Regions from separate parts of the Bradyrhizobium sp. CB3481 genome, predicted to be linked through region 2. Evidence: predicted binding sites of a transcription regulator. Region 2 holds the regulator's gene; each other region holds the start of a gene.
What was found. Region 2 encodes LexA, which represses DNA repair genes until DNA is damaged. Its sites were predicted from a motif close to TGTTCNNNNTGTGTTCNG; they were not measured.
Positions count from the first base shown of each region.

Region 1 (8,038 bases), 3.3 Mb from region 2:
GGTTTTGTGTTCGCCGCCACCTTTTTCACCGCGCGGTCGTTGAACAGGCGGCGGTTACGGCAATTGGCGTTGTTCCAGACCGGATCGGGGCCTTGCGGCAGGCGGTAGTTCGGATTGTGGGTCGGCAGATAGCCGCCTTTGGCCCAGGCGACGCAGAACACGATGCGCGGATCGCTTTTCTGGATCGGGTCCTGGATCGCGGGCAGCACGCGGTCGGTGAAGGCGACGTAGTCGGTGAGATACTGCTTGGGATCTGAGCCGGGGATTTCCCGATACTTCTCGTCCATCAACTGCTCGAGCGTGATCTCGCCGCGCTCGATCGCGGCCTCGAACTCGGCCGAGATGCATTTTGCGGTGTCGACGACGACGCGGATCAGCGGTGCATCCGAGGTTTCGACGCCGCTGTCGGCGATCAGCGCGATCAGGCCTTCGGAGATCTCCAGTAGCTTTGCCACCCGCCCATCGGCGTGCTTGAGATCGCGCGAGGAGAGGTCGACGCCCTTGGCTAGTTCGCCAAGCTCGGCGATGACGGTGTCGCAATGGCCGAGATTTGAAGTCGCGGCCCTGGCAACGCCGTCGATCTCCTGGCCGACGGATGCGATGCCCTGGTGCACGCGTGCGATGATACCGCTGATCTCTCGTGCGCCTTCGCCGGCGTTCTTGGCGCGAAACGAGGCGTCGCTGCTCTCGCCGATCAGGCTGCCGATCTGACCATCGAGGTCGCGTACGGTATCGGAGATCTGCTGCGTGGCCTGGCGCGTTCCCTCCGCGAGACTCTTCACTTCGCTCGCGACCACGGCAAAGCCGCGGCCGGCAGTTCCGGCGCGCGCCGCCTCGATCGTGGCATTGAGTGCCAAGAGATTGGTCTGCTTCGCGATCGCCTCGATCGAGCCGGAAACTTTTGCGACCTGCGACAGCGCCGAGCCGACGGCGCTGAGCCGGGCCTCGATGCGGCCGACCGCTTCAACGAGTTCGGCGATGTGCTGGACGGCCGTATTCACTGCGTCGCGCGATTGAACGATCTCCACGACGGCCGCGGAGGTGGTCGATTGTACCGCCTGCGATGCATTGGCGATGTCGCGGTTGGCCGCGACCATCGTCTGGGCTGTGCTCTGCAGATGGTGGAACCGCTCCGACTGGTTCGCGACGCGGCTTGCGACCTCCTGAACGTTGCCGGCGATATCGGCAAGCTCGACGCCGAGCCCGCCGATGCGGTCGGCAAGCTGGTCAATCAGTCGTTCGGCCAGTGTCCGGTTGGATTGGGTATCGAGGACTGCACGCTGCACAACGGACATGTCAGAGCTTTCTCCAGTCAGAGCCGATGATCGGCCCACCGTGGCGATTGCATTCCAATTCAGAGCTTAGAGGGTGATTCGCGCCCGGCGTCTTGCCTGAGAGCGCACTAAAGCGCGATGAATCGTCATCGCGCTTTAGGTCTTTGTTTTGCGCATGATCTCCGCGCAAACGCGTTCCGCGTTTGTCGCGAGGGAAAACCGCTTCACACTTTTCCGGATCATGCTCTAGAGTTTGTAAGCGGTGCGGAACCCGCCCCAGTGGCGGCCTTTGACGCGGACCGGCACGTCGATCTCGCGCATCATCACCGTATTACCGTTGCCCATGTCGCGGGCGTAGGTCTGGATCAGATAGACGCGCTGGTTGCGCCCGGCGGCAAGTCCCGCGGGATCGTTGAAGATGCGGCGGTTGCGGCTGTTGGCGGTGTTCCAGGTGACGTCGCCCGGACGCTGCGGGTGCGAATAGATCTTGTTGTGCACCGGAAGGTAGCCGTTGGTGTCGACCATGGCGCAGAACGCCATCCGCTTGTCCTTGGCGAGGAATGCTTCCTGGAAGGGCGGCAGGGCTCGATCGGCCCAGTCGAGGATTTTGGTGCGGTATTGCACCGGGTTGGTGCGGGGTATCTCGACATAGTTGGTGTCGAACATATCCTCCATCGAGATCGCGCCGCTATCGATGCCGTCCTCGAAGATCTTCTGCAGCGCTGCAGCGGCTTCGATCGCGCGGGTGACCGCTTCCGTGTTGTCGTCCTGGATCGACCAGATCTTGTCTTCGATCTTCTCGATCAACGCCGTACCGGGCCGTTCGAACTGTGCGTGCGCGCCGGCTTTCGTCCGCTGGACGATGCGAATTCGGCAGGCGCCGACATCCTGCAGCGTCGCGTCAAAACTCTGGCCCTGCGCCAACGCTTCCGCGTTTGCCCCGCTGACCAGAATGCCGCCCATGGAAATTTCATAGACCGATGCCGATATCACGCCGCGCGGGGTCGTAATTTCGATCTTGAGGCTGCAAGGCAGCCTTTCGTCCTTGCGGCGCTCCTGGCGCTCGCCTTCCTTTTCGCCCTGGCGCAACAGCACGGCGCAGCGCGCCTTGAGTTTTTGTGCGAACGCGGTCACGGCCCGTCCGGCCCTGGCGACGCTTTCGCCATGCGCCTCGGTTTCCTTGGTGGCGCTGTCGATCTCGCCGGCGCTGTCGCCGACCGAAACGATGAAGCTGGAAGCGGAAGCCGCATTGTCGGCCATTTCGCCAGTGATTGCGTTCTGTTCGGCGACCGCGCCGTTGACGTGCGCGAACACCGGGCGGATCGCTTCGATCGATTGGGTAATGCGATGAACGGCGTCGACCGAGCCGGCGGCGTCGCGCTGCAACGCCTCGATCTTCTTGGTGATTTCCTCGGTGGCGTTCTGGGTCTGCACCGCCAGCGCCTTCACTTCGGTGGCGACGACGGCAAAGCCGCGTCCCGCCTCGCCGGCGCGCGCCGCCTCGATGGTGGAGTTGAGCGCCAGCAGCGTGGTCTGCCGCGCGATCTGTGCGATCAGGTTGACGACATTGCCGATCGCCGCCGAAGACTCCCGCAGGCGGTCGACATTGGCGCCGGCCTCGCGGGCGGCCTCGCTGGCCTCGTCGGCGAGCTTGCCGGCGTCGCGCACCTGGGCGCCGATCCCCTGCGCCGACTGGGTGAACTTGTCGGCGGCCTGCGAAAACGTCGTCGCGGTGCTCTGGGCGGCGCTGGAGCGGCTCGTCAGTGCATCGGTGCGCTGGCGGATGGTCGAAAGCGTCGCAGCCGTGGCCTCGGCGCCGCCAGCGACCGAATTGGCGGCACGCTCGAGCTGGCGGATCATCGCGCCGAGCTCGAGTTCCAAAAGCTCCAGGATCGCCTTGGCCGAATCGCCATCGCCGGAGGCCGCCTCCACGCCTGACGCGGCGGCCGGCACCTTGGTCTCGGAGGCGGGTACGACCGGTTCCGGTACCCGCTTTTTGAACAATCCGAAGGCCATAACGTCTCTTAAAAGTTGAGGATCTCAGCGAAATCCTCTCATCCGAGCATGAAGTCGTGGTTAACAACTGCCTGATTTCCGGCACGCGGCAGTATCGCCTTACCAAAACCGGCTGCAAATCTTTGATTTCGGCCGGTTGCCGGCCTATAAGGCCGCGCCCTATCCCTACATCCCCTGGACGAATCCAAGAGACGCGCATGGCCGGCCATTCCCAATTCAAGAACATCATGCACCGCAAGGGCCGGCAGGATGCCCAGAAGTCCAAGCTGTTCGGCAAGCTGGCGCGGGAAATCACGGTAGCCGCCAAATTGGGTACCCCGGACCCGGCCATGAACCCGCGGCTGCGCGCGGCTGTGATCGCGGCGCGCCAGGAAAACATGCCGAAGGACAATATCGAGCGCGCCATCAAGAAGGCGACCGGCGGAGAAAGCGAGAACTACGACGAGATCCGCTACGAGGGCTATGGCCCCGGCGGGGTCGCCGTGATCGTCGAGGCGCTGACCGACAACCGCAACCGTGCCGCCTCCGACATCCGCTCCTACTTCACCAAGTCGGGCGGCAATCTCGGCGAAACCGGCTCGGTCGCCTTCATGTTCGACCGCACCGGCATCATCGAATATGACGCCAGCGTGGCCTCCGACGATGCGATGCTGGAAGCAGCGATCGAGGCTGGCGCCGACGACGTGTCATCAAGCGAAAGCGGCCACGAGATCTACGCCTCGCAGGACACCTTTCGCGAGGTCGCCAAGGCGCTGGAAGGCAAGTTCGGCGAAGCGCGCAAGGCGGCGCTGACCTGGAAGCCGCAGAACACGGTCGCGGTCGACGACGAGACCGGCGAGAAGCTGCTCAAGCTGATGGACCTCCTCAACGAGCACGACGACGTCCAGAACGTCTACGCCAATTTCGAGATTTCGGACGCGCTGGTCGCCAAGATGGGCGGGTAGGGGCTCGCCCCAAACTCCGCTGTCGTCGCCCGGCTTCGACCGGGCGATCCAGTATTCCAGAGACGTCCGTTATCAACCGAGAAGCCGCGGCGTACTGGATCCCCGCCTTCGCGGGGATGACATTCAGAATGCGGGGCACGCCGCCCGGGACAGGGGATTTCCGTTCTCTTTATGTTTCGTTCACCCGGCTCTGGCGTTATCACTACGCCATGACACCCCCACCGATTCGCCATCCCGTCCGGATTATCGGCATCGACCCCGGCCTGCGCCGCACCGGCTGGGGCGTGATTGAGTCTGAGGGTAACCGGCTCGTCTTCATCGGCTGCGGCTCGGTCGAGCCGCCCGACGATCTGGCCCTGGCCAGCCGGCTACTCGCCATCCATGAGGGGCTTGCCGCCGTGCTCGGCGATTTCCGCCCGGCGGAGGCCGCGGTCGAGCAGACCTTCGTGAACAAGGACGGCGTCGCCACGCTGAAGCTCGGCCAGGCTCGCGGCGTCGCCATGCTGTCGCCGGCGATGTTTGGTATTTCGGTCGCGGAATATGCGCCCAACCAGGTCAAGAAGACCGTGGTCGGCGCCGGACATGCCGACAAGAACCAGATCGCCGTAATGCTGAAAATATTGCTGCCAAAGGCCGAGCCGAAATCCGCCGACGCGGCCGACGCGCTCGCCATCGCCATCACCCACGCCCACCATCGCCAGGGTGCGGCGCTGCGGATGAGGGTGGCGAGCCTATGATCGGCAAACTCAAGGGCCTGATCGATTCCTACGGCGAGGATTTCGTCATCCTTGACGTCGGCGGCGTCGGCTATCAGGTGCATTGCTCGTCGCGCACGCTGCAGGCGCTGCCGTCGCCCGGCGAGGCGGCGGTGCTCTCCATCGAGACCTATGTCCGCGAGGACCAGATAAAACTGTTCGGCTTCCGCACCGATACCGAACGCGAATGGTTTCGCCTGTTGCAGACCGTGCAGGGCGTCGGCGCCAAGGTCGCGCTCGCCGTGCTCGGCACCTTGCCGCCGGCCGAACTCGCCAATGCGATTGCGCTGCGCGACAAGGCCGCGGTGTCGCGCACGCCCGGCGTCGGGCCGAAGGTCGCCGAGCGCATCGTCTCTGAATTGAAGGACAAGGCGCCTGCCTTCGCCAATGTCGATCCCGCCGTCGTGCATCTCGCCGGCGCGGTCGACGATCAACGCGCGCCGCGCCCGGTGACCGACGCGATCTCCGCGCTGGTCAATCTCGGCTATGGCCAGCCGCAGGCGGCGGCCGCCATTGCCGCGGCGTCACGCAGCGCCGGCGAAAAAGCCGAGACCGCGCAACTGATCCGGCTGGGCCTGAAGGAGCTGGCGAAATAGACTATGTTCGCCCCTCCCTGACGAAGGAATGCGTTTCCGCCATGTTGAGTGAAAAAGACCAGGAACTAATTGCCGCCGCGATTGACGCGATCAGGCCGCGTTATCGGAACCGTTGGCAAGAGGTCGGCGCTGCGATGCGCACCCGCGACGGCCGTATCGTCACCGGCGTGAATATCGACGCCTATATCGGCCGCATCGCCGTCTGTGCGGAGGCGATCGCCATCGGACGGGCCATCACCGAAACCGGCGATCGCGGCATCGAGACCATCGTCGCAGTTCGCCATCCCAAACCGGACGAGCCCGGCGATATTGCCGTCGTATCGCCCTGCGGCATCTGTCGCGAACTGATCCATGATTACGATGCGAACGCGCGGGTCATCGTTCCCGACAATGGCCGCGAGCCGAAGGTCGCCACCATCGGCGAGCTTTTGCCCAACAAGTACCGGAGAGGCAACGGGTGAACACCCCCTCCCGTATCGTCACCCCCGAGCGGCGTTCCGACGATGTCGGCGACACCGCGCTGCGTCCGCAACTGCTGTCCGAATTCGTCGGCCAGGCGCAGGCGCGCAAGAATCTGTCGATCTTCATCGAGGCGGCGCGCAAGCGCGGCGAGGCGCTGGATCATGTGCTGTTCGTCGGCCCGCCCGGCCTCGGCAAGACCACGCTGGCGCAGATCGTCGCGCGCGAACTCGGCGTCGGTTTTCGCGCCACCTCGGGCCCGGTGATCGCGAAGGCTGGCGATCTTGCGGCACTGCTGACCAATCTCGAAGAGCGCGACGTGCTCTTCATCGACGAAATCCATCGCCTCAGCCCGGCGGTCGAGGAAGTGCTCTATCCCGCGATGGAGGATTTTCAGCTCGACCTCATCATTGGCGAGGGCCCGGCGGCGCGCTCGGTCAAGATCGAACTGGCAAAGTTCACCCTCGTTGGAGCCACCACCCGCGCGGGCCTGTTGACCAATCCGCTGCGCGACCGCTTCGGGATCCCGGTGCGCCTGAACTTCTACACCGAGGAAGAGCTGGAGAAGATCGTCTCCCGCGGCGCCCGCGTACTCAACATCGGCATGACGCCCGATGGCGCCAACGAGATCGCGCGCCGCGCCCGCGGCACGCCGCGGATCGCCGGCCGCCTGCTGCGCCGCGTCCGCGACTTCGCTTCGGCTGCCGATGCAAGCTCGGTCGACCGCGCGATCGCCGATCACGCGCTGAGCGCGCTGGAGGTGGATGCCGCCGGCCTCGACGCCATGGACCGCCGCTACCTCACTACGATCGCGCTGAACTATGGCGGCGGCCCGGTCGGGGTGGAAACCATGGCGGCGGCGCTGTCGGAGCCACGTGATGCCATCGAGGACATCATCGAGCCCTATCTGATCCAGTGCGGCTATCTGCAGCGCACCCCGCGCGGCCGGCTTTTGACTTCGCACGCCTTCCGCCATCTCGGCCTCGCCGAGCCGACGCGCGATCCTGCGCAGTTTGGCCTGTTCGGCAACGGCGACAGCGACGACTGACGTTTCGAACCCAATCTTGCCGGCGATGCACTAAAGGGCGGAACGGCCCCGCGCGCGAAGCGCCGGCCTCGCCGCGGAGCGCACGACCGATGGGATCGACCCAAGACAAGGACATGCTGGCCCTCATTGCGGCGGCGCCGGAGCTGGCGACGCCCGATGACACCGAGGCCTTCCTCGACGCCATGCCGATGGCCGAACTCGCTTCGTTGTGGGCAACGCTGCAGCGCCTCAGCCGGCGTGACAAGACGGGCGCCGCCTGGTCGGCGTTCCTCTATTTCGACCATCTGCCGCACAAGCGGCCGGACCGCGCGCTTGATCTTGCGCTGGAAGCGTTGCGCTCCGAGGCCGACAAGCCGACCGTGATGCAGCTCAACAACAAGTTCATGATGTCGCTGCTCTATGCGCACGGCGCTGCCGTGATCGACCGCATCGAAGCCGAGGCCATGCAGAATGCCGCGCTGCGCTGGCTGCTCGGCGGAATCTGCTTCGGGCCTGACGAGCCGTTCAAGCGCCGCATCGAAGCGATCGCCGACAGCCATGGCTGGCGTGCCGACGATCTCGCGCACCGGAGGCCGAAGCGACCGCTGAACTGCACGGCGATGTCGGTGGCCGACCTGGCGCTGGCCTGGGTCGAGCAGTATTCGAAATCCGAGCGCGACCGCGACGACAATTTCTTCGCCATGATGGACTACGAGCGCGACCTGCGGGAGGAGTACCCCGATAAGGTGATTGACCTCATCGTCGAGATCCTGAAGATCGAGACGAATCCGGTGCTGCTGTCGCTGCTCGCGGCGGGGCCGCTGGAGGACGTCATCAGCATGGAGACAATCGATCGCATTGAGCAGGAAGCTTCGACCAACAAGCGTTTCCACGATCTGCTCGGCGGCGTCTGGTATTACCGCGCGCCCGCTGAACTGAAGGCGCGCCTGAACGCGCTGATAGGGCA
Region 1 covers NZ_CP121647.1:7,291,498-7,299,535, reverse strand. The annotation lists gene QA643_RS35315 (methyl-accepting chemotaxis protein) at 1-1,295, opposite strand, end outside; gene QA643_RS35310 (methyl-accepting chemotaxis protein) at 1,521-3,290, opposite strand; gene QA643_RS35305 (YebC/PmpR family DNA-binding transcriptional regulator) at 3,488-4,234, shown strand; gene ruvC (crossover junction endodeoxyribonuclease RuvC) at 4,444-4,971, shown strand; gene ruvA (Holliday junction branch migration protein RuvA) at 4,968-5,585, shown strand; gene QA643_RS35290 (cytidine deaminase) at 5,627-6,046, shown strand; gene ruvB (Holliday junction branch migration DNA helicase RuvB) at 6,043-7,092, shown strand; gene QA643_RS35280 (DUF6869 domain-containing protein) at 7,182-8,038, shown strand, end outside.
Region 1: a site for LexA is predicted at 4,396-4,413, ahead of ruvC (crossover junction endodeoxyribonuclease RuvC). Genes of this name have one in related genera too.

Region 2 (8,038 bases):
AATTGCACAGAAACCAGCACGGCTGGCCGAGTCGATAAATGCAGTCAGGCTGACTTAATGGAGGTTTTCCACGGCGGATGAAGCATGTGCGGCGCTACCCGCTTGCGGCGAGCCTATCCGTCGGAGTGCATTTCCTGAGGTTTCTGCATCTGTTCTGCTAGCGGGCCCAATACACCGTCCGGTAGTCTTACACCCTTCACGAGATCGTAAGGTGTAGTCAAGGTGTAGGCTCGGTGGCGGAGCAGGGCGACACGTCGGGCCGAAAGCGCGGTTATGCCGGCACCTGGCCGCCGCGCGCCGCGGTGCCTGTCGGCCTTGCGCCGTCACCGCCTGCGTTCTGGCCGCCGCTGATCGAGACCCTGCGCGCCTGGGCGCGCGCCGAAACTGGCGCCGGGCGGCTGCTGCCCTGGGTGCCGGTCGCGTTCGGCTCGGGCATCGGGCTCTACTTCGCGGCCGATCATGAGCCGGTGCTGTCGGTGGCCGCCGGCCTGGCCATTGTGCTGTGCGCGGTGGCGGTCCTGTTGCGGCGGCAGAAATTCTTCCCCGCTGCCGTCATGATCGCAGCCGTCGCGTCCGGCTTTGCGGTCGCGACCTGGAAGACGGCGCGGGTGGCACATGGCGTGCTGGCGCGGCCGATGTTTTCGGTGTCGCTGACCGGCTTTGTCGAGACGCGGGACATCCGCGAGCGCACCGACCGTTTCGTCCTTCGCGTCGTCACCATGGAAAGCGCGCGCGGGACCACCAAGCTGGAGCGCGTGCGGCTGTCGGTGAAGAAGGGCGCGGCGCCCGATGTCGGCCGTTTTGTCGAGCTGAAGGCCCGGCTGTTGCTGCCGCTCGGGCCGGTGCGGCCGGGCAGCTATGATTTCAGCCGCGACATGTTTTTCGCCGGCATCGGCGCCTCCGGTTTCGTGATGGGCGCGATCAAGACGGCGGAGCCGCCGGAGGGCGGCGGGCTGCGCCTGCACTACTCCGCCTTCATGCAGGGCCTGCGCGATACGATCGACGCGCGGATCAGGACCACGCTGGAAGGCGACAAGCGCGCGATTGCGACCGCGCTGCTCACCGGGCGTCGGGACGCGATCTCGCCGCCGGTGAACGATGCCATGTTCATTTCCGGCCTCGGCCATGTGCTGTCGATTTCCGGCTACCACATGGCCGTCGTCGCCGGCGTCGTGTTCTTCGCGGTGCGGGCGCTGCTGGCGCTGTTTCCACTGCTCACGGTCGGTTACGCCATCAAGAAATGGGCGGCGGCCGCCGCGCTCGCGGCAGCCGCGTTTTATCTCCTGCTCTCCGGCGCCGAGGTCGCGACGCAAAGGTCGTTCTTCATGACGGCGGTGGTGCTGATCGCCGTTATGGTGGATCGCCGCGCCATCACCTTTCGCACGCTCGCGGTCGCCGCCTTGATCGTGCTGACGGTCGCGCCGGAGGCACTGGTGCATCCGAGCTTCCAGATGTCGTTTGCCGCCACCTTGGGCCTGGTGGCGCTGGTGCAGATCGGCATGCCGCGCCTGTTCGCAACCGCCGACCACACCGCCACCGCGCGGGCCGCGCTGTGGGGCGGCCGCGAGCTCACCATGCTGCTGCTGGCCTCCCTGGTGGCCGGGCTTGCCACCATGCCCTACGCGGCCTTTCACTTTCACCGGGTGACGCCCTACGGCGTTCTCGCCAACCTCGCGGCGATGCCGGTGGTGTCGGCTATCGTGATGCCGGCGGGCCTGCTCGGCCTCGTCGCCATGCCGTTCGGTTTCGATCGGCTGTTCTGGGCGATCATGGGTTTTGGCATCGACTGGATGATCGCGGTCACGCAATGGGTCGCGGCCTTGCCCGGCGCGGTCGGCCGCGTGCCGGCCTTCGGCATCGGCCCGCTGGTCGCGGCGAGCTTTGGCATCATCCTGCTCGGCCTGCTCCGCACGCCGCTGCGCTGGTCCGGCGCCGCATTGGTGCTTGTGGCGGCCATGTGGGCGGCGCGGGTGACGCCGCCGGACATCCTGATTTCCGCCGACGGCCGCCATGTCGGCGTTCGCGGTCAGGACGGCCGGCTGCATATGATGCACGCGGTGAAGGGCTCGCAGGATACGTTTCTCCTGAAGGAGTGGCTGGCGGCGGATGCGGATGCGCGCACCGTGGCCGATCCCTCGCTCACATCAGGCGTATCATGCGACGATTCCGGCTGCGTCGTGCCATCCGCCGGCGGCGCGCTGGTCGCGCAGGCGTTCCGGCCGGAAGCCTTTGCGGACGATTGCGAGCGCACGGCGCTGATCGTGACGCTGCGGCAGGCGCCAGCCGCCTGCGAGGCTTCCGTCATCGACGGCGGGCGATTGCGGCGCCAGGGCGCGATGGCGCTCCGGCGAAGCCGGGAGGGGCTTGCTGTCGAGGCGGTCAAGCCGCGCGGCATCGATCGGCCCTGGTCGCCAGCCGCAGCCGAGGACGGCGAGGCGGGCGCCGCGGTGCTGGCGCCACGCGTGCCGGCGCGTGCCGTCGATGCGACGCCGGCGGAGGCAGACCTTCAGGCGGAGGAATAGACGACGTTCAGTGCCCGTCGTGCGGAGGGCTTACCGGTATCTCGAACGCGCCGAGGTGAAATTCCTCCGGTGCGTCGGGGTCCGACGGCAGGTTGACCAGTGTGAACGAGGCGTCAGGGAATTGCTGCCAGATCGCGAGATCGTCGGCCGTGACCGTGAGCCAGCCATAGCGGAACATGTAGCGTCCCGGCTCGGTGACGCGTCCGGCTCTTTGCCATGTAACCTTGTTGACCACCGACTGCCCCTCGGCGCCGATTTTCCAGGCAATATAATATCACGTGATCCGCCGATTTGAACCGGCGGATCACGTGCGCGCGGCGTTTAGCCGGTCACGATGGAAGCGGCCGGAGGCGCTTCGACGGCCTTCGGGGCACGCTCGCCGCCGGTCTGGACCACCGGCAATTGCAGCACGGTCGCCCGCTGGCCTTCGCAAAGCTGCGTCACCAGCACGTGACTGCCATCGGGAAATTCGATCGCGTCATGGTGACGGTCGGCCACTTCGGGCTCGATCTGATTGAACTTGCCGACCCGCCACTCGGTGGTTCGCGTCCAGATCCAGCGGTTATCGTATCTGACGTCCTCGGCGAACGCCAGTTCGGTGCCGGGAAGCATGCAGACCGCCACTGCAGGCTCACGCTCTGACGCAAAGCCGCGGGTCGATGTACCGCGGAAGGTCGTGGTAACGAGCGTCTCGCCGACCCGGGCAGGGCGCGTCGCCACGGCGTGCAGGCTATAGTCACACATCGGATGGCTCCCTCGTTAGAGATAGCTGACCCGTGTCTGGAAGGAGGCACAGGCCTCTATCACAGTGGACTTTATCGTAGTGAAATTGGCAGAAGCATTTTCTTGGTTCTGGGCAATTCTGCGACGGGCCTACTGCGACCAAATCACAAGCGCGCTAGCGCGGCTTTTGTTCCTTCACGCAGCAAAAAACCCCGGCCGAAGGCCGGGGCTGGTATTGTCGCCGCGATGTACGCAAACCGACAGATCAATATTGAAAGATCAGTATTTGCGGTACAGCCCGATCAGCTTGCCCTGAATGCGGACCCGGTTGGGCGGCAGGATGCGGACTTCATAGGCGGCGTTGGCCGGCTCGAGCGCTATCGAGGCGCCGCGGCGGCGGAAGCGTTTTAGCGTCGCTTCCTCCTCGTCGATCAGCGCCACCACGATGTCGCCGGTGTCGGCGGTCTCATTGCGCTGGATCAGCGCCATGTCGCCATCGAGAATGCCGGCATCCACCATGGAATCGCCGCGCACTTCGAGCGCGTAATGTTCGCCGGAGCCGAGCATGTCAGGCGGCACGCTGATGGTGTGGCTGCGGGTCTGCAGCGCCTCGATCGGCGTACCGGCGGCGATCCGGCCCATGACGGGTACGGCGACCGGGCGATTGCCGTCGTCCTCGGCGACAGGCGGGGTCGAGGCGCGCTTGCCGAGCGTGCCTTCGATAACGCTCGGCGTGAAGCCACGGCGTCCGTTGCCGGCGGCGGCGAGCTCGGGCAGCTTGATGACTTCGATGGCGCGGGCGCGGTTGGGCAGGCGGCGGATGAAGCCACGCTCCTCCAGCGCCGTAATCAGCCGGTGGATTCCGGATTTCGAGCGTAGGTCGAGCGCATCCTTCATCTCGTCGAAGGAGGGCGGCACGCCGGCCTCTTTCAGCCGTTCATTGATGAAACGCAGAAGTTCGTACTGTTTGCGCGTAAGCATCGCGAGCAATCCCCCGGTTTGGCATCGTCCTTCGGTCTCGAATTTCAGGGCCCAGATCGCGGGAGTCCCCAAACTCCCAACCATAGACACTAGCACTCGAAACAAATCATGAACGGACACTATATGTTCGATATGTGTTCCGCAACCACTTAATTTCAGGTGAACGCATTGCGACAGCGGCCCGAAGCGCCATCTAGGGCGTCACTCCGGCAGGCGTAAGAGCTCGCAACGCGACCCCTTCACGGCAGCCGGCGCGAATGGCGGACGTATCACAAGTGCCCGTGCCGCAGCGAGATTCCCGAGCAGCGAGGAGTCCTGGTGGGTGACCGGCACGGCGGTCAGCGTGCCATCCTCGCGCTCTTCGAGACGGGCGCGGAGATAATCTTCGCGCTGGTCGTTGGCGGCAAGGTCGCGGCCCAAAACGGCGCTTTCCCTGACGTGATGGACGTGGTCGCGGCCCGATAATGCGCGAATCAGCGGCACCAGGAACAGGAAGCCGCAGACATAGGAGGAGACGGGATTGCCGGGCAGGCCGATCACCCGCATTGCGCCGAGCCTGCCATGCATCATCGGCTTGCCCGGCCGCATCGCGATCCGCCAAAAAGCCATCGTCGTCCCTTCGGCCTCGAGCGATCGCTTGACGAGGTCGTGGTCGCCGACCGAGGCGCCGCCCATGGTGATCAGGACGTCCGCTCCTGCCTCGCTAGCGCGGCGGATGCCTGCCGTGGTGGCCTCGACGGTGTCGGCGGCGACCCCGAGATCGATGACCTCGGCGCCCTCGTCCTCGGCCAGCGCCCGCAACGCATAACCGTTGGAATAGACGATCTGGCCGGGTCCGGGCGTCGTACCCGGCATCACCAGTTCGTCGCCGGTGGCGAGCATCGCGATTTTCGGTCGGCGGTGCACGGCGACTTGCGGATAGTTCATGCCGGCGGCGAGCGACAGGTCGCGGTCGGTGAGGCGGCGCCCACGCTTCAGCAGCACGTCACCCTCGCGGAAATCGACGCCGGCAGCGCGGATATGCCGCCCCGGGGCGGCGGCTTCGGTGATGGTGATATGATCGCCGTCGACCGCCGTGTCTTCCTGGATGATGACGGCGTCGGCCCCGTCAGGGATCACGCCGCCGGTGAATATCCGCACCGCTTCGCCTTGGCCGACCTTCCGTTCGAACGGGCGGCCGGCAGCGACCTCGCCGATCACTTTCAGCCGGGCGGAGAGATCGGCGGCGTCAGCGGCGCGCACCGCATAGCCGTCCATCGCCGACATCGCCTCAGGCGGCTGGGTCCGCCGTGCCGCGACGTCGCGCGCCAGCACGCGATGATGGGCGGCTTCGAGCGCGACCATTTCCTCGGGTAGCGGATCGGCGCCACTGAGGATCGCGGATAAGGCATCGGCAACCGGCATCAAGGCCACGGGCAGACCTCCTTATATTCCAAGTGCGGTCAATGCCCTTGCCACGTCATCCGTCGATGTCACGTGGATGGCAGAAAGGCCGCGCGCCCGCGCGCCTTCGATATTGGCGGCTGAATCGTCGAAGAACAGAATCCGCGACGCCGGCACGCCGATCGCTCTTATCACATGATCATAGGCTTCGGCGTCCGGTTTGCGCAAACCGATCGTCGAGGACAGGAATATCTCGCGGAAATGACTGAGCAACTCCGCATAGGCCTGCGAGAAATGCGCGACATGGGCCGGATTGGTGTTGGAAAAAGCATAGAGCGGCATCCGCCGAGCCGCACCGGCCAGAAGCGGCGCGATGCCGGGCATCTCGCCGGTGAAGATCGCGTTCCAACCCTCCAGGAACTGGGCGTCCGTGATGGCGATGCCGAGCGACTGGCGCAGGTTTGCAAAGAACGCGGCGTCGTCGATCCGGCCGATCTCGTGGTGCTTGAAACTGTCGTCGACAATGAAGCGCGCGGCGAGGTCGTTGGGCGTGCAGCCCGCATGGCCTGCCCAGCACGCCATCACGCGGTCGAGGCTGATATCGAGCACGACACGGCCGAGGTCGAACAATAGGACGTCGGCGGAATTGGGCGCTGGCGGAGAATTCATGGCAGTCGTTTACAAAACTGGCCGGGCATGGGCAACGGGCGGGCTGATTTCCGCGCGATCCGGCATTTAAGCCGCTGCATGAGCTGTGCTATGCGTTAGGTCAAAACAGGGAGCGGTGCATGAATATCCCAGGCAGAATTTTGAGCGCTGTGGCTGGACTGGCGCTACTGGCCGGACCGGCCTTGGCACAAAAGGGCCCGGCCAGATATGGCGAGGAGGACAAACCCAAGACGCCGGCCGAAATCGCCGCCGAGAAGGAGGCCGAGAAGGCCTACCAGAGATCGCTCGGTAACATTCCCCAGCAGCAGAAGAGCGACCCCTGGGGAACGATGCGCGGCGACAGCGCGCCGCCGAAAGCCGCCGCCAAGACCCTCGCCAAGCCCAAATCCGCCGAAGGCGCGGCAAAGTAAGAAGACACTTCCCGGCGCCATGCCGGGACAATGATGTCCAAAGGCCAGGGAAGCCACCGATGACGGAAACGCTGCTGTTTTCCCCGATGACGATCCGCGGCGTCACGCTGAAGAACCGCATCGTGGTGCCGCCGATGCATCAATATTCGGCGGTGAAGGGCTTTCCGACCGACTGGCATCTGATGAACGCCGGCAAGTTCGCCGCCGGCGGCGCCGGCCTGGTCGTGGTGGAATCGACCAAGGTCGAGCGGCGCGGTTGCGGCACAGTCGGCGATCTCGGCATCTGGGACGACAAGTTCATAGAGCCGCTCGGCCGCCTCGTCACTTTCATCAAGCAGCAGAACGCGGTCGCCGGCATCCAGCTCGGCCATTCCGGCCGCAAGGCGCGCGCGACGCGGCCTTGGGAGGGCGATCGGCCGCTGCAGCGGACCCCCGAGGTCGAGGATTGGGACGAGTGGGGCCCGGTGGCGCCGAGCGCGATTGCCCATAGCGAGCGCTGGCCGGCGCCGCGCGCGCTCGAGACAGGGGAAGTGAAGGATCTGGTGCAGACCTGGGGGCAGGCGGCGCGCCGCGCGCATGAGGCAGGGTTCGACGTGCTGGAGCTGCACGGCGCCCATGGCTACCTCGTGCATGAGTTCCTGTCGGAGCGCTCCAACCAGCGCAGCGACGAATATGGTGGTTCGGAAGCGGGCCGCATGCGCTTCCTGATCGAGGTGACGGAGGCCGTGCGCACGCATTGGCCCGACCACAAGCCGCTGTTCGTGCGTCTCTCGGTCGAGGACAATGCGGGCTGGGGACCGGAACAGAGCGTGCGGCTGGCAAAAATTCTCAAGGCGAAGGGCGTCGATGCAATCGACTGCTCCTCCGGCGGCATCACCGAAACGGCGCCGATCCTCGGCAAGGAAATCAAATACAGCTACCAGGTACCGCTGTCGGACCAGGTCCGGCGCCAGGCCGACATCATGACCATGGCGGTCGGCCTTATCATCCATGGCGACCAGGCCGAGCAGATCCTGCGGGACGGGCAGGCCGATCTGATCGCGGTCGGGCGGGAAATCCTCAACAATCCCAACTGGCCGATGGACGCGGCGCTGAAACTCGGCGTCGACGGCCCATTCCGCAACGTTCCGCCGCAATTCGGCTACTGGCTGGGCACCCGCGCCAAGCGCGGCTTCGGAACCAGCCCGTCGACGTGGCAAAAAGGGCTGCAGGAAGCCGGAAACGCCTCCTGAAAAACCCGTACTGCCCCGGCCGTGCGTGCCTTGATCCGACCAAAAAGCCATTGTGAGTTGGCGGTGCCGGGACAGGGGCGCCGATTCACCGGGATCGTGGGCGTCCGTTAGGGAAGGG
Region 2 covers NZ_CP121647.1:3,950,568-3,958,605, forward strand. The annotation lists gene QA643_RS19175 (ComEC/Rec2 family competence protein) at 234-2,522, shown strand; gene QA643_RS19180 (hypothetical protein) at 2,530-2,757, opposite strand; gene QA643_RS19185 (hypothetical protein) at 2,844-3,266, opposite strand; gene lexA (transcriptional repressor LexA) at 3,525-4,226, opposite strand; gene glp (gephyrin-like molybdotransferase Glp) at 4,428-5,639, opposite strand; gene QA643_RS19200 (HAD family phosphatase) at 5,652-6,278, opposite strand; gene QA643_RS19205 (hypothetical protein) at 6,398-6,688, shown strand; gene QA643_RS19210 (NADH:flavin oxidoreductase/NADH oxidase) at 6,748-7,920, shown strand.

Region 3 (8,038 bases), 3.7 Mb from region 2:
ATCAGTTCTATCGCAACTGCTCTGGAATACTGGGTCCCCCGCCTTCGCGGGGGACGACGATCGGGGCTTAAACCTTCACCGGCCCCAGCGCTTCGAAATGCCCGCGCCGCTGCAACCAGGCCAGAAGCATCAGACTGGGGATCGCGACCAATACACAGATCACGAAAAACATCGGCCACCCCGTCGCCTTCGCCACATAGCCCGCGCCGGAGGAAAGGTAAGTCCGCCCGACGGCGGCGAGCGCCGTCAGCAGCGCATATTGGGTTGCGGTATGTAGCGGGTTGCGACACAGCGCCGACAGATACGCGACGAAGATCACAGTGCCGATGGCGCTGGTGAAATTCTCCGCAGTGATAGCGAACGCCAGCGCCCACTGGTTGACGCCGACAAAGGCCAGCCACGAGAACGATAGATTGGCGATTGCCTGCAGCACGCCGCCGATCCACAGGCTCGCGGCCAGCGAATAGCGCCGCGCCACGAACCCGCCCGCGAAGCCGCCGATCAGGGTGGCGGCGAGCCCCACGCCTTTGACGATCGCGGCATAATCGTTGCGCGTGAACCCGAGGTCGATCACGAACGGCGCGGTCATGGTGCCGGAGAACGCATCGGTGAACTTGAACAGGACCACGAAGGCTAGCGCCGCGAAGGCATCGCGGCGGGTCAGGAATTCGGAGAACGCACCGATCGCGGCATGCAACACGCGGGAGAATGCGCTTTCGCTGCGCGTCGCAGCTTCCGCGCGCGCGGATTGGTCGGGCTCGGTCGCGACCAGGGCGGTAATCGTCCCGATCAGCACCAGCGCGGCCATCACCACATAACCCCACATCCAGGCGGCGCCGCGCGTAATGCCGGTGCTCTCGAACCCCGTCACAATGAACAGCGCGCCCGCAGTCGAGACCAGCATTCCGATGCGATAGGCGGCGACATAGGACGCCATGCCCGCGGCCTGCTCGCTCTCGGGCAGGCTTTCGACGCGAAACGCATCGACCACGATGTCCTGAGTGGACGACATCGTCGCCACCAGCAGCGCGCCGAGCGCCACGAACAGCGGCGAGCGCGCAGGATCGGTAAGCGCCAGCAGCAGGATCGATCCGATCAACAGCAATTGTGAAAGCACCAGCCAGCCGCGACGGCGACCGAGCGCCCGCGTGAACAATGGTACATGCAGCGCATCAACCAGCGGCGCCCACAGGAACTTCAGCGTGTAGGGAGTGCCGACCATGGCGAACAGCCCGATGGTGACAAGATCGACCCCGGATTCGCGCATCCAGACCAAGAGCGTCGACCCCGACAGCGCCAGCGGCAGGCCGGAAGAAAAGCCGAGCATCAGCACGATCAGTACGCGTGGCTGCAGGTAGACGGCCAGGCTCTCGCGCCAGGAGGTGCGTGTCGTTTCGGTCTTGTCGGTTGCTCGGGCAGTGGCTTCGGGTGCGGTCATGCAGGGGGTGTTAGCAGATTTTGCCAAAAAAGACCTGTCATCGTCCGCGAAGGCGGACGATCCAGTACTCCGCGAAATCAATTGTCAACAATGAGGGGCGCGGAATACTGGGTCCCCCGCCTTCGCGGGGGATGACAGCGGAGAGCTTGGCTGGGTTCACGAGGTCAAGGGCTGGCAATACCTGGATAGAGGTCATCCCAGTTGGGATTGAGTTCCTCGATCAACCGGACCTTCCAGGCTCGATTCCATTTCTTCAGCCGCTTCTCGCGCCTGATTGCACTCTCGATGTCGTCGAACTGCTCAAAATAGACCAGCTTGTGCACGTCATACTTCTTGGTGAAACCCTTCATCAGCTCAAGGCAATGCTCACCAACGCGCCGCACCAAGTCGTTCGTCACGCCAATGTAAAGTGTACCGCCGATGCGGCTGGCGAGGATGTAGACGTAGTAACTGCGTGCTCCCATCTGCGGCCTCTGGGATACTGGGTCGCCCGGTCAAGCCGGGCGATGACAGGCTAATATGTGGCTTCGGCCGGACCAGTCACTCACTCCCCAGCCTGCAGCTTGCGCGGGGCGGGGAACAGTTCGGCCGTTCCGCCTTTCACGACGCGTGGCATCTCGGCCGGTGCGTCGGTCTTGCTGAAATCGAGCTCCTCGATGCGGCCGGCGCGCTTTTCGATCTTGTCCGCCGAGATCAGGATCTGGCGCACGTCCTCGTTGACGTCATCAAAATGCTTTTTCAGCTTGAGCACACGCTCGCGCAGGCGTCCGAGATCGTCGCCGAGGTTGAGCACTTCGGTGCGGATCTGGTCGGCGGCGTCGCGCATCCGCGCGTCTTTCAGGATCTGCTGCATGACCTGGATCGCCAGCATCAAGAGCGACGGCGACACCAGCACGACGCGGGCGCGGTAGGCCTTCTGAATCACGTCGTCAAAGCCGTCGTGAATTTCGGCATAGACCGATTCCGACGGCACGAACATCAGCGCGGTGTCCTGGGTCTCCCCGGCGATCAAATATTTCTCGGCGATGTCATTGACGTGCTTCATCACGTCGTTGCGCAGGCGCTGGCTGGCGAATTTGCGCTCCTCGTCGGTGCGCGCGTCGTGCAGCGCGGTCATCGCCTCCAGCGGAAATTTGGCGTCGATGCAGAGCGGCCGCTGGTCGGGCAGGAACACCACGCAGTCCGGCCGCTTGCCTGATGAGAGCGTGTACTGGAACTCGTAGGAGCCCTGCGGCATGCCGTCCTGGACGATCGCCTCCATCCGTGCCTGGCCGAAGGCGCCGCGCGACTGCTTGTTGGCGAGCACGTCGCGCAGCGTCGTCACCTGCGAGGTCAGGTCGGTGAGGTTCTTGTGGGCATTGTCGATGATGCCGAGCCGCTCGTGCAGCACGCGCAGGCTGTCCATGGTGTGCCGCGTGGTCGCTTCCATCGACTGGCCGACGCGGTGCGTCACCGAATCCAGCCGCTCGTTGACGGCGCGCGCCATCTCGGCCTGCCGGCCGGTCAGCGCCTGCGCCATCGCATCGACCCGGCCGGCCGATTCGCTCTGCGCCCGCAGCATCTCGCTGAGGCGCTCCTCGAGCTCGTCGGCGCGAATCGCTTGCGCCATCGCCAGTTCCGCGCCGCGGCGGCCCGAGCGGGCAATGACTTTGGCGATCGCCAGCAGCAGCACGAGCGTGAGCGCGCCGAAGGCGGCGAGCGCCTCGCCAACGTGAATCGGCAGCTCGCCGATCTCCAGGAGAATTTCGTTCATGGCCCAACTTGTAGCCCGATTCGCCGTTCGGCGCGAACGAAGAGGGAACATTTATGGTGAATGCCCCGTTAATTTTCGTGGTTAACGCCGCCTTAAAAATCATGGTTAAGGCCGCCTTAACCTGTTCCGCCGCGCATTGACCCCGGCAAATCAGCGGCTTAAATCGCGCGCTATGGCCATCAGAGAAATCATCATCCTGCCGGACAAGCAGTTGCGGCTCGTCTCAAAACCCGTCGAGAAGGTGACGACGCAGATCCGCAAGCTTGCCGACGACATGTTCGAGACCATGTACGACGCGCCCGGCATCGGGCTGGCGGCGATCCAGGTCGCCGAGCCGCTGCGGCTGATCACCATGGATCTCGCCAAGAAGGACGAGAACGGCGAGACCAAGCCGAAACCGCGGGTATTCATCAATCCGGAAATCCTCTCCGCGTCCGAGGAACTGTCGGTCTATGAGGAGGGCTGCCTCTCGATCCCCGAATATTACGAGGAAGTCGAGCGTCCGGCGCGGGTGCGCATCCGCTTCACCGATCTCGACGGCAAGGTGCAGGAGGAAGACGCCGAGGGGCTGTTCGCCACCTGCATCCAGCACGAGATCGACCACCTCAACGGCGTCTTGTTCGTCGACTACCTGTCGAAGCTGAAGCGCGACCGCGTGCTGAAGAAGTTTACCAAGGCCGCCAAGCGCGCGACGGGGTAGGCCTTCCACCCCTTTCAGCCGTCATGGCCGGGCTCGTCCCGGCCATCCACGTCTTGGCGGCAGGAAAGCAAGAACGTGGATGCCCGGGACAAGCCCGGGCATGACGGGGTAAACCAAATCGACCTGGGATTTCCGTTCCATGCCGCTTCGCCTCATCTTCATGGGCACGCCCGATTTCTCCGTGCCGACGCTGCTCGAACTGGTGGCCCATGGCCAAGAGGTCGTCGCCGTCTATACTCGCGTGCCAAAACCGGCCGGGCGGGGCATGAAGCTGCAGCCGACGCCGGTCGAGCAGGAGGCGCGCCGGCTCGACATTCCCGTGCTGACGCCGACGACGCTGAAGACATCAGAAGCGCTCGCCGAATTCCGCGCGCATAATGCCGACGCCGCCGTCGTGGTCGCTTACGGCATGATCCTGCCGCAATCCATTCTCGACGCGCCGCGCTACGGCTGCTTCAATCTGCACGCTTCGCTGTTGCCGCGCTGGCGCGGCGCCGCGCCGATCAACCGCGCCATCATGGCCGGGGATGCCGAGAGCGGCGTGATGGTGATGAAGATGGATGTCGGCCTCGACACCGGCGACGTCGCGATGGCCGAGCGGATTGCGATCACGGACGCCATGACCGCGGCCGATCTGCACGATGCACTGGCGCCGCTCGGCGCCGACCTGATGGTGCGCGCGATGGGCGGGCTGGAGCGCGGCGGATTGCAACTCGCTAAGCAGAGCGAGGATGGCGTCACCTACGCCGCCAAGATCGAGAAGGCCGAAGCGCGGATCGACTGGAAGCGTCCCGCGCGCGCGGTGCTGCGGCACATTCACGGGCTGTCGCCGTTTCCCGGCGCCTGGTGCGAGATCGCAAGTGATGGCGAGCCGGCGCGGATCAAGATGCTGCGCTGCGAGTTCGTTAAGGGGACGGGCGCGTCCGGCGAGGTGCTCGACGACAATCTGGCTATCGCCTGCGGCGACGGCGCCATCCGGATTCTGGAGCTGCAGCGCGAAGGCAAGGCGCGGATGAAGGCCGCGGACTTCCTGCGCGGCACACCGCTGAAGGCCGGCGCGCGCCTCGCTTAACGCTGTCATACCCCGCGAAGGCGGGGTATCCAGTACGCCGCGGCCTTTGGGATTGAACCGAAACGCTGCGGCGTACTGGATCGTCCGCCTGCGCGGACGATGACAGCTCTGACTGGATTGAGATGCCCCGCTACAAACTAACAATCGAATATGACGGCACGCCGTTCTCCGGCTGGCAGATCCAGGACAACGCGCCGACCGTGCAGGGTACGCTGGAGGCCGCGGTGAAGGCGATCTGCGGCGAGAACGTTCGCGTGCATGGCTCCGGCCGCACCGATGCCGGCGTCCATGCGTTGGGCCAGGTCGCGCATTGCGATATCGAAAAGCCGTTTCCGCCGGGCCGGCTGCGCGACGGGTTGAACGCGCATCTGCGCCCGCATCCGATCGGCGTGCTTTCGGCTGATATCGTGGCTGACAATTTCGAAGCGCGCTTCTCCGCCAAGCGGCGGCACTATCGCTATCGCATCACCAACACCAGAGCCAACCTCGCGCTCGACATCAAGCGAAGCTGGCGGGTGCCGCGCCATCTCGACACCGATGCGATGGACGCCGCCGCAAAACGGCTACTCGGCAAGCACGATTTTACGACCTTCCGCGATACTGAATGCCAGGCGAAATCGCCGGAGAAGACCCTCGACCAACTCGACGTGATCAGGGAAGGCGACGCGATTTCGGTTTTGACTTCGGCCCGCTCGTTCCTGCACAGCCAGGTGCGCTCGATGGTGGGCTCGCTGGTGTGGGTCGGCGAAGGCCGCTGGAACGCCGACGATCTCGCCGCCGCGCTAGCCGCCCGCAACCGCGCCGCCTGCGGCCCCGTCGCGCCGCCAGAGGGGCTATATCTGGTGCGGGTGGAGTACTAGCGGTCCCAATCCCTACGGTGCATGGGGTTGTTTTCGATGTTTTTGTCTAGCCCCACGGCTGGATCACGCAAAATACCTGTCCAGCACCCCGCGATAGATCTTCGTCAGCTTCTCCAAATCCGACACCGGCGTGCGCTCGTCGACCTGGTGCATGGTCTGGCCGACCAGGCCGAATTCGATCACCGGGCAGTAGCTCGAAATGAAGCGCGCATCCGACGTGCCGCCGGAGGTCGAGAGCTCGGGCCTGCGTCCCGTCACCTCTTCGATCGCGCTCACCGCAAGGTCGGTGAAGGCGCCGGGTTTGGTCACGAACACGTTGGAATTCGATGGCTCCCACACGATGCGGGCGCGGATGCGGTTGCCGCAAGCTTTTGCCAGCCGCTCCTCGACGAGCGCGCGCAGCGTCTCCTGGGTATGGTTGTCGTTGTAGCGGATGTTGAATTTGGCGCGCGCCTGGCCGGGGATCACGTTGGAGGCGGTATTGCCGACATCGACGGAAGTGAATTCGAGGTTGGAGGCCTGGAACTGCGCGCTGCCGTGATCGAGCGGCTCGTCGGCGAGCGCCACGATCAGCCGCGAGATATCCGGCACCGGATTTGACGCGCGGTGCGGATAGGCGACATGGCCCTGCACGCCGTCGACATACAGCGTACCGGATTGCGAGCCGCGGCGGCCGATCTTGATGCAGTCGCCGAGCACCTCGACATTGGAGGGCTCGCCAAGCACGCAATGATCGAATTTCTCGCCGCGTTCGGCGCACCACTTCAGAAGCTTGATGGTACCGTTGACGGAGACGTCTTCCTCGTCGCCCGTAATCAAAAACGAGATCGAGCCTCGACCGTCTTTTTGCGGCTTGCCGCCGTTGTCGGTGAGATATTGCAGCACGGCCGCGACGCTGCAGGCGATGCCGCCCTTCATGTCGACCGCGCCGCGGCCGTAGAGGAAGCCGTCCTTGATGTCGCCTGAGAACGCGCCGTGGCTCCACGCGGTCTCGTCGCCCGCCGGCACCACGTCGGTATGGCCGGCAAAGGTGATATGCGGCGCGCTGTCGCCGATGCGGGCGTAGAGATTGTCGATGTCGGCGGTGCCGGGTTCACCGAAGGTGACGCGGTGCACCTCGAAGCCGGCGTCTTTCAAAAGCCGTTCAAGGACGCCGAGCGCGCCGGCATCGGCAGGGGTTACGGAAGGGCAGCGGACGAGGTCGCGGGTGATGGAAACGGCGTCATTCATAGCCCGGCTTAACACGCCAAACCGGCGGCGGGCCAGCTTTATGGGGAACCATTTCGATCTCGCTCTGCTGGTCCCAGGGCGGCCGCGTATCGGGCCGCGCCTTTGGTGCGAGCGGGTCGGGGCCGAAGCGGTTGGTATTTCGCGAGCCCTTGAGGAAGCACAATTCGACAAAGATCCAGATGCAGCCAGCGAAGGCGGCGAGGCCAAACGGAAAGACGACATCGGCGAAATAGGAGTCGTCAGGAAGCAGATCGACGAACTTGTTGTAGAGGGGAACGGTGAAAAACAGAATCACCCACCAGCCGCTCTTGTCGCGATCATGCAGCCGCTTGATCGAGGTGGCCAGCCAGACCCACATGAACAGCGCGGAGAAGGCCGTCTTGAAAGCAATCGCAGGCAGGTCGGCCAAGGAAAGGGATCGATAGGAAGCTGGATCGAAGACCTTGAAGAGATCTTCGACGCCGTAGCCGAGATTTATCGGCCCCTTACCACCGAAGAGGGCGACAACGCCGATCGTGAGCATGCCCAGGAAGATCATCCAGCACAGGATGATCAGCGTCGCCTGCCAATACCGGGCGCGGTTGATGCGCCCCTTGAAACCGAACAGATACCAGGCGTAGTCCATCGGTCGACCTCCGAACGGCGGTGTTCTGCCCTCCGGTATATTGGTCGCGCCGTGAGGCCCGGGGTTCGACCGGGGCGTGATCCGGCCCGGCTTCCGGTCAGATCATGGCCAAAATGGCCGAATTCTAGTCCCGCAGCAGCTCGTTGATGCTGGTTTTCGCGCGGGTGCGCTCGTCGACGCGCTTGACGATCACCGCGCAGGCGGTGGACGGGCCCATCTGGCCGTTCTTCATGGGCTTGCCGGGCAGCGCGCCGGGCACCACGACCGCATACTCCGGCACTTCACCGATGAAGATTTCGCCGGTCTCGCGGTCGACGATCTTGGTGGAGGCGCCGAGGAACACGCCCATCGAAAGCACCG
Region 3 covers NZ_CP121647.1:7,678,489-7,686,526, reverse strand. The annotation lists gene QA643_RS36995 (MFS transporter) at 68-1,438, opposite strand; gene QA643_RS36990 (GIY-YIG nuclease family protein) at 1,603-1,902, opposite strand; gene rmuC (DNA recombination protein RmuC) at 1,983-3,191, opposite strand; gene def (peptide deformylase) at 3,364-3,891, shown strand; gene fmt (methionyl-tRNA formyltransferase) at 4,031-4,963, shown strand; gene truA (tRNA pseudouridine(38-40) synthase TruA) at 5,086-5,823, shown strand; gene dapE (succinyl-diaminopimelate desuccinylase) at 5,887-7,053, opposite strand; gene QA643_RS36960 (DUF805 domain-containing protein) at 7,046-7,678, opposite strand; gene dapD (2,3,4,5-tetrahydropyridine-2,6-dicarboxylate N-succinyltransferase) at 7,803-8,038, opposite strand, start outside.
Region 3: a site for LexA is predicted at 3,224-3,241, ahead of rmuC (DNA recombination protein RmuC). Genes of this name have one in related genera too.

Region 4 (8,038 bases), 1.3 Mb from region 2:
GTCACTTCAACTTCGATCGCACATGAAGTGCGACGGCGCGTAAAAGAAGGCCTGTATGTTCAATACAGGCCTTCATTTTTTTTGTTCGTTGAGAAGAATTTCCGTCGGCCATGTCGGCAGAAGCTTCCTTCATCCGTCCTTGGAACGAAAGTGGCCGCAAGGTGCGGCTGGCTATGTGAGAGGAGCGTCGATGAAGGTCACACAACATCTCTGGTTCGAAAGGGACATGGAGGCCGCGATCGGCTTCTACACCTCGCTGATCCGTGGGTCCGCGATCCAGTGGGTCTCGGCTCTGCCGGCCGACAGCCCGAGCGGGCCCGCCGGCAGCGTCAAGATCGCCGCCTTCACCTTGGGCGACCAGCGCTATATGGCGATCGAGGCGGGTCCGCTCGATCCGTTCAACCACAGTTTCTCGATCATGGTCGAATGCGACACGCAGGCCGAGATCGACCATTTATGGGATGCGTTGCGGGAGGGCGGCAAGATCGAGCAATGCGGTTGGCTAAGGGATCGCTGGGGCCTTTCCTGGCAGATTGCACCGCGACGGCTTGGGGAATTGATGGCCGATCCAGATCCCGCCAAGGCAAAGCGCGTTTCCGAGGCCATGCTGAAAATGGTGAAGTTTGATATCGCGGAATTGGAAGCTGCGGCGCGGGGCTGAACGCTTGGGCGTGCAGCGCCGAACAGCCAACGCGTGACCAGCCGACAGGGAGGTTGCGTGCGGTGCAATAAGGAGAGGAGTTGAAGGGAAGTGGGTCGCGCGCTGCACGGCGCCGGGGCTGGAGGAGGACCGCGCAGCGCGTCGACCATATGGGAGCGTCATAGCGTGACCAAGACGTCCCACATTCCCTTGAGAATGCGATTGTGTCTCCAATCAATTAATAGTTGCAAACGGGATTGTCAATTTTTCCCGTTATATTTCACCAGAAATTGCGGGTCGGGATCGGCGAAATTCAGGCCGCATGTGCCGATTTTCGCAGCACCTCGGCGGCGATTTTGAGGTCCTGGACGAAGCGCCGGTATTCGCGCGCCTTGGCCTCCGCATCGGGCAATCGGAGCAGATAGGACGGATGCACCGTCACCAGCGCCCGGGTTCCATCATCTAGATCGATCGGACGGCCGCGATTCCTGTTGATCGGCGTAATCTTGCCGAACACGCTTTGCGCGGCGGTGGCGCCCATCGCCACCACCAGGTCAGGCCGGATAGCGGCCAGCTCGCGTTCATACCATTGCCGGCACGCCCGTATCTCCGGCGTGTTCGGCTTCTGGTGCAGCCGGATCTTGCCACGCGGCACGAATTTGAAATGTTTCACCGCATTGGTGACGTAGACCTTGCGGCGGTCGATCCCGGCCTCTTCCAGCGCACGATCCAGCATCTGCCCCGCGGGGCCGACGAACGGCTTGCCGGCGAGATCTTCCTTGTCACCGGGTTGCTCGCCGACCAGTATGATCCGCGCCGTCTGCCTTCCTTCGCCGAACACGGTCTGGGTCGCGTGCTTGTAAAGATGGCAGGCGCGGCAATCGGCGGCTTCCTCGCGGAGTGCCTCGATTTCGTCCAAGCGCTTGCGTGCCATGTCGTCCGCTCTATCGCCCGTCTGGGGCGGCTCCGGCCGCTTCTGCGGCTTGTGCGGTTCGCTTGCTGCCTTTGCGATCATCGCGCTGGCGATGCGTTCCGCGCCTTCGGTCAGGGGTTTAATCAATGAGGCCTCCGGCAGGTTCCGCCAGTATTTGCGCGGCATCTCCTTCTGCATGGCCTGAACCTTCAGCCGGGCGGGGTTGAAAATGCTGGCGTAGTAGCGCCGCCAGGTTTCCTCCAGCCGATCGGCGGTCGGCGCTTCGCTTTTGCCGACCCCGGGCGTGATCGAGACCGCATGGCCGTCCCAATGCGCGCAGACATCGGGGGTGAGGATCGACCAGGGCATGTCGGCGAAGCGGCGTGCGAAGAACGGGGCGGCCAGCTCGACGATGTGGTGCTCCGGCTCGAACCAGGCGACGAAGTGCGACTTCTGCTCGCGGCCAACTTCGCGGAAGCGGACGAAGGCGTGCATCTTGTGCTCGTCGCGGCGCACTGCCTTCGCCATGGCGGCGATCTCGGCCACATAGGGATCGGTCGCGATTTCGAGCAGGTCGTGATTGCTGCGCAGCCGCCAGAGCAGGCGGTAGAGCAGGGCGAACCGTTCGGGATTACGGTGCAGGATCGCGATCTCGGCCAGTTCGACAAATCGAGCCGGGACGTTGAAGGTGCCGTGGGGTGGTTCGAGCGGCGGATCGGTCGGCTCGAACAGGCCGGGCGCATCACCAGCCACGCGCCAGGTCACGTCGGAGGGTTTGACGTCGTTCAACGCCAGCGCCCGTGCTGCTTTGCGCCAGCCGTCGAAATCGGTTTCGCTATCGAGGGTGATGTGGTGCATCTGTACTCTCCGCATACTCCGCCGTCATTGCGAGCCACCTGGTCGGCGCGAAGCGCCGCCGGATGACAGGCTCCGCGAAGCAATCCATTTCTCGGCCTGTTGAGGCATGGACTGCTTCGTCGCTTCGCTCCCTTGCGCAAACGCTTCGCGTTTGTCGCAGGCAATGACGCCGGTGGTCAAAACCCAAATCCCAACTGCGTCGCCTTCGGCTTGAATCGTTCCATGAGGCCCGCACCATCGAGCAGGCGCGGCGACGGACGGTGGTCGCCGAGCACGATGAACGGCAGCGCTTTCTTCTGCGGAATGTGCAGCCGCGCCAGATCGGAAAGGCGGATCGTGGTCAGGCGGCGCGTGGTGATGATGCGGTCGACCGCCTTGGTGCCAAAGCCCGGCACGCGCAATAGTTCCTCGCGGCTGGCGGTTGCGACATTGAGCGGAAAGCGGTCGCGGTGGCGCAGCGCCCAGGCCAGTTTCGGGTCGATGTCGAGCCGCAGCATGCCCTTGGCCTCGTCGACGATCTCGCCGGCGTCGAACCCATAGAACCGCATCAGCCAGTCGGCCTGATAGAGCCGGTGCTCGCGAACAAGCGGCGGCGCAGCCAGCGGCAGCGCGCGGCTGGCATCCGGGATCGGGCTGAAGGCCGAATAATAGACGCGCTTGAGGCGGTAGGAGCCGTAGAGATTGGCGCTGGTGTCGAGGATGGTTTTGTCATTGGCTGTATCGGCGCCGATGATCATCTGCGTGCTCTGGCCGGCCGGCGCAAAGCGCGGCGGCTTTGCCCTGGTTGCGGCCTGGCTGTTCTCCTTGGCTTCATCCAGCTTCAGGCGCAGCCGGCCCATGGTGCGGCGGATCGCGCGCACGTCCTTCTCCGGCGCGAATTTGGCGAGGCTGTTCTCCAGCGGCATTTCGATGTTGATAGAGAGACGGTCGGCATATTTGCCGGCCTCCGCGATCAGCGCGTCGTCGGCCTCCGGAATTGTCTTGAGATGAATGTAGCCGCGGAAGTGATGCTCCTCGCGCAGTTTTCGCGCGACGCTTACCACCTGCTCCATGGTGTAATCCGCGCTGCGAATGATGCCGGAGGAGAGAAACAATCCCTCGATGTAGTTGCGGCGGTAGAAGTCGATCGTCAGCTGCACAATCTCGTCGACGGTGAAGCGGGCACGCGGCACGTTCGAGGAGGTGCGGTTGACGCAATATAAGCAGTCGTAATTGCAGGCGTTGGTGAGCAGCACCTTCAATAGCGAGATGCAGCGGCCATCAGGCGCATAGGAATGGCAGATACCCATGCCAGGTGCGGTCGAGCCGAGGCCCTTGCCGTCGCTGGAATCCCGCCTTTCCGTGCCGGAGGAGGCGCAGGAAGCATCGTATTTCGCAGCATCGGCCAGGATTTCCAGCTTACGTTGCACGTCCATCGGTGAATCCCTTTGATTCCGCTCATGAATCGCCCTGATGTCGATCTCGATTGACTCTGCTTGGGCTGTTAGCTTTATATTAGAACATATCATGAACGATTGGGCCAGCCGCGCGTTCACTTCGGGAAGAAGCGGCAAGGCCAAATTCCAGAAGGAGCGGCGCATGAGCGGCGCACGCACAAGCACGCTTGCGACTTTGCGGGGAAGCATCGAGCGCCTGGAGCAGGGCGCGGCGCATGATCTCAACAGGGTTGCGCTCGGCCATATGGTTGCGGATGCAACGTTGCAGGGCGGACTGGCGCGCGCGGCGGTGCACGAGGTATTCGCCGAGGGACACCAGAGCGCGACGGCCACCGGCTTCATCGCTGGCCTCGCGGGACGGATGTCGTCACGCCGGCCGCTGGTCTGGGTGCGGCAGGATTTTTCGGAAATTGAAACAGGCGCCCTCTCGATGAGCGGGCTGTGCGAATTGGGTCTTGATCCGCGGCTGCTGGTGACCGTGCGCGCCCAGGACACCGATGCCGCGCTGCGGACCGCCGCCGATGCGCTGGCCTGCGATGCGCTCGGCGCCGTCGTGTTGGAGGTCTGGGGGCAGGCGCGTCAGCTCGATCTCGTCGCCAGCCGCAAACTCACGCTGGCCGCGCAGGCTTCCGGTGTCACGGCCTTGCTGCTGCGGGTGGCGGCGGAGCCGCGGCCTTCGACCGCGGAAACCAGATGGATCGTGCGCGCGGCGCACTCGCCGCCGTCTGGTCCTTGGAGTGCGTGGGGCGCGCCAGTGTTCGACGCGCAGCTTGTTCGTAACCGTCATGGCCCGGTCGGCCGCTGGATCATGGAATGGAAATGCGATGAGTGCCTCTTCAGCGAACCGGCGGCGTATTCTCAGCCTGTGGCTGCCACGCCTGCCCGTCGATCGCATCCAGCGGCGGCTTATGCAGGCCAGCGCCGCGCAAGCTGAAAACTGCAAAGCGGATGAAAATTCCGTTTCGAGTCTCGCTGCTTGCGACACGACCGGTGCGCTCCCTCCCCCCTTGCGGGGGAGGGCTGGGGAGAGGGGTAAGCCACAGACACCGCCGTTGCCGCCACCCCTCTCCCTAACCCTCCCCCGCAAGGGGGGAGGGAACAACAGTGGTGCGCCGGTTGATACCTCCAGCCACACGACCAGTGCGCAAACTTACCCCACCGTCGTCGTCGCCAAGCAGCACAATGCCATCCTGATCCATTCGCTGGATGAGGCCGCCGTCCGCGCCGGCCTTTCGATCGGCCTGCCGCTCGCCAATGCCCGCGCGATCTGCCCTGAAATGACGGTGTTCGACGCCGATGAAGTGGCCGACCGCAAGACGCTCGAGGACATCGCCGACTGGTGCGATCGCTTCGCGCCGCTGGTGGCGCTCGATTCTCCATACGGGCTCTATCTCGACATCACCGGCTGCGCTCATCTGTTCGGCGGCGAACGCGCGCTGTTGCAGATCGTCATGGGCGCGCTGAGCCACCGCGGCTTTACGGTTAGCGCCGCGATCGCCTCCACCGCGATCTGCGCCCGCACGCTGACGCGGCACGCCTCCGGAAAGATCGTCGCCGACGGCGAGGAGGCGGAAGCTGTCGCGCCACTGCCGGTCTCCGCGCTCGGCACTGAAGATGCCATCATCGCCGGTCTGCGCCGTGCAGGATTGAAGACCATCGGCGACGTCGCCTTGCGTGCGCCCCACGAAATCACCGCGCGGTTCGGCGCGGCCTTTACGGCACGGTTGCAGCAGGCGCTCGGGCAGGGCGATGGGCCGATCAGCCCGCGAAAGCCGCTGCCGGATTACATCGTCGAGAAACGTTTTCCCGATCCAGTTGCCACCGACACCGTGATCGCGATGAACCTCTTGGCGCTGGCTGCCATGCTGGTCACGGCGATGGACAAGCAGGGCAAGGGCGCCCGAAAGCTGGAAGCAAGTTTTTTCCGCACCGACGGCGCGGTGCGGACGATTTCAGTTGAAACCGGACGTCCGGTGACGAAGCCTGAGATGATCGACCGCCTGTTCCGCGAGCGGTTAGAGGCGCTCAACGATCCTCTCGATCCCGGCTTCGGTTTCGATCTGATCCGGCTTTCCGCCAGCCGCACCGAAATCGTGGTGCAGCAGCAGCGCGACCTCGACGCGAACGTCCATGACAATGATGAATTGTCCGCGCTGATCGACCGTATCGCCGCGCGCATCGGGGGAAAACGCGTCGTAGTGCATCTGCCCGCCGATACTCACATTCCCGAAAGCGCCGTGCTGGCGGTCGCTGCGCAGCATCATCTCGCCGCGGCGACGCAGGCAGCATGGCCCGAACGCATCGAGGGCGAGCCGCCGCTGCGTCCCTTGCGGCTGTTCGAAAAGCCAGAACCGATCAAGGTGCCTTTCGCCACCGTGCCTGACGGGCCGCCGCACCAGTTCACCTGGCGGCGCGTGACGCACGCGGTGGTGCGGGTGGAAGGACCCGAGCGGATCGCCATGGAATGGTGGAAGCCAAACGGCGACGGCCCGACGCGGGATTATTTCCGCATCGAGGATGAAGCCGGCCGGCGCTTCTGGATTTTTCGCGGCGGTCTCTATGACAGCGAGCCGGCGGATGAGGAGGGCGAGCCCGCGCCGGTCAGATGGTTCGTGCATGGGCTGTTCGCATGAAAAACTTTGTTCCTGCTTATGCCGAAATCGGCATCACCAGCAATTTCTCGTTCCTGCGTGGCGGCTCCGATCCGCGCGCCTATGTGCATCAGGCGAGCGAGCTCGGCATTCCCGTCATCGGCCTCGCCGACCACAACACGCTGGCCGGCGTGGTGCGCGCCTACAAGGAGCTCGAGAATCCCGAGGTCAAGCACGCGCCAAAGCTCCTGATCGGCGCGCGGATCGTCTTCGTCGACGACACGCCCGATATTCTGGTCTATCCGCGCGACCGCGCTGCCTACGGCCGGCTCTGCCAGCTACTCACCCGCGGCAAGCGCGGCAACGACATCAATCGGATCGAGAAGGGCGAATGCCATCTGCGGTTCGAGGATCTGCTCGACTTCGCCGAGGGGCAGCTTCTGGTGCTAGCGCTGCCGCACCGTTTCGACGCAGAAGGCGCGCAAAAGATTCTGGAACGGCTAAAGGCGAGCCGCGCCGATGGCGTCTGGCTCGCCGCCAGCCTGCTCTACCGCGGCGACGATCGGCGCCGCCTTGCGCATCTGCACCATATCGCGCGCGCCGCCAAGGTGCCGCTGCTCGCGACCAACGAGGTGCTGTACCACAATCCCGCCCGCCGCAGGCTGCAGGATGTGCTGACCTGCATCCGCGAGAAGACCACGATCGACGCCATCGGCCGGCGGCTGGAGGCCAATGCCGAGCGCCACCTCAAGCCTGTCAGTGAAATGGCGCGGCTGTTTCGCGATCTTCCCGAGGCTGTTGCCGAAACCATGCGCTTTGCGAGCCGCATTTCATTCTCGCTCGACCAGCTCAAATACCAGTATCCGGACGAGCCGGTGCCGCCGGGCAAGACCGCACAGCAGCATCTGGAAGATCTCACCTGGGCCGGCGTCGACAAATATTTCGGCGGGGTGATCGATGACAAGCTGCGCGCGACCTTGCGAAAAGAACTCGATCTGATCGCCGAATTGAAATACGCGCATTATTTCCTCACCGTGCATGACATCGTGCAGTATGCGCGCAGCCAGAACATCCTCTGCCAGGGGCGGGGCTCGGCGGCGAACTCGGCCGTGTGCTACGTGCTCGGCGTCACCTCGGTCGATCCGACCAAGGTCGATTTGCTGTTCGAGCGCTTCATCTCCAAGGAGCGGCTGGAGCCGCCCGACATCGACGTCGATTTCGAGCATTCGCGGCGCGAGGAGGTAATGCAATATGTCTACCGCCGCTACGGCCGCCACCGCGCCGCGATCATTGCGACCGTCATCCATTATCGCCCGCGCAGCGCGATCCGCGATGTCGGCAAGGCGCTGGGGCTGACCGAGGACGTCACCGCGGCGCTTGCCGACACGGTGTGGGGAAGCTGGGGCAAGGGCCTCAACGAGATGCAGGTCCGCCAGGCCGGGCTCGACCCGCAGAACGCCATGGTCGAGCTTGCCGTGGAGCTCGCCACCGAGCTGATCGAATTCCCCCGCCATTTGTCGCAGCATGTCGGCGGCTACGTGCTGACGCAGGACCGGCTCGACACCTATGTGCCGATCGGCAATGCCGCGATGGATGACCG
Region 4 covers NZ_CP121647.1:2,625,276-2,633,313, forward strand. The annotation lists gene QA643_RS12505 (VOC family protein) at 191-661, shown strand; gene QA643_RS12510 (UdgX family uracil-DNA binding protein) at 954-2,411, opposite strand; gene QA643_RS12515 (putative DNA modification/repair radical SAM protein) at 2,588-3,826, opposite strand; gene QA643_RS12520 (DNA repair protein) at 3,990-4,781, shown strand; gene QA643_RS12525 (DNA polymerase Y family protein) at 4,900-6,480, shown strand; gene QA643_RS12530 (error-prone DNA polymerase) at 6,477-8,038, shown strand, end outside.
Region 4: a site for LexA is predicted at 3,907-3,924, ahead of QA643_RS12515 (putative DNA modification/repair radical SAM protein). Genes of this name have one in related genera too.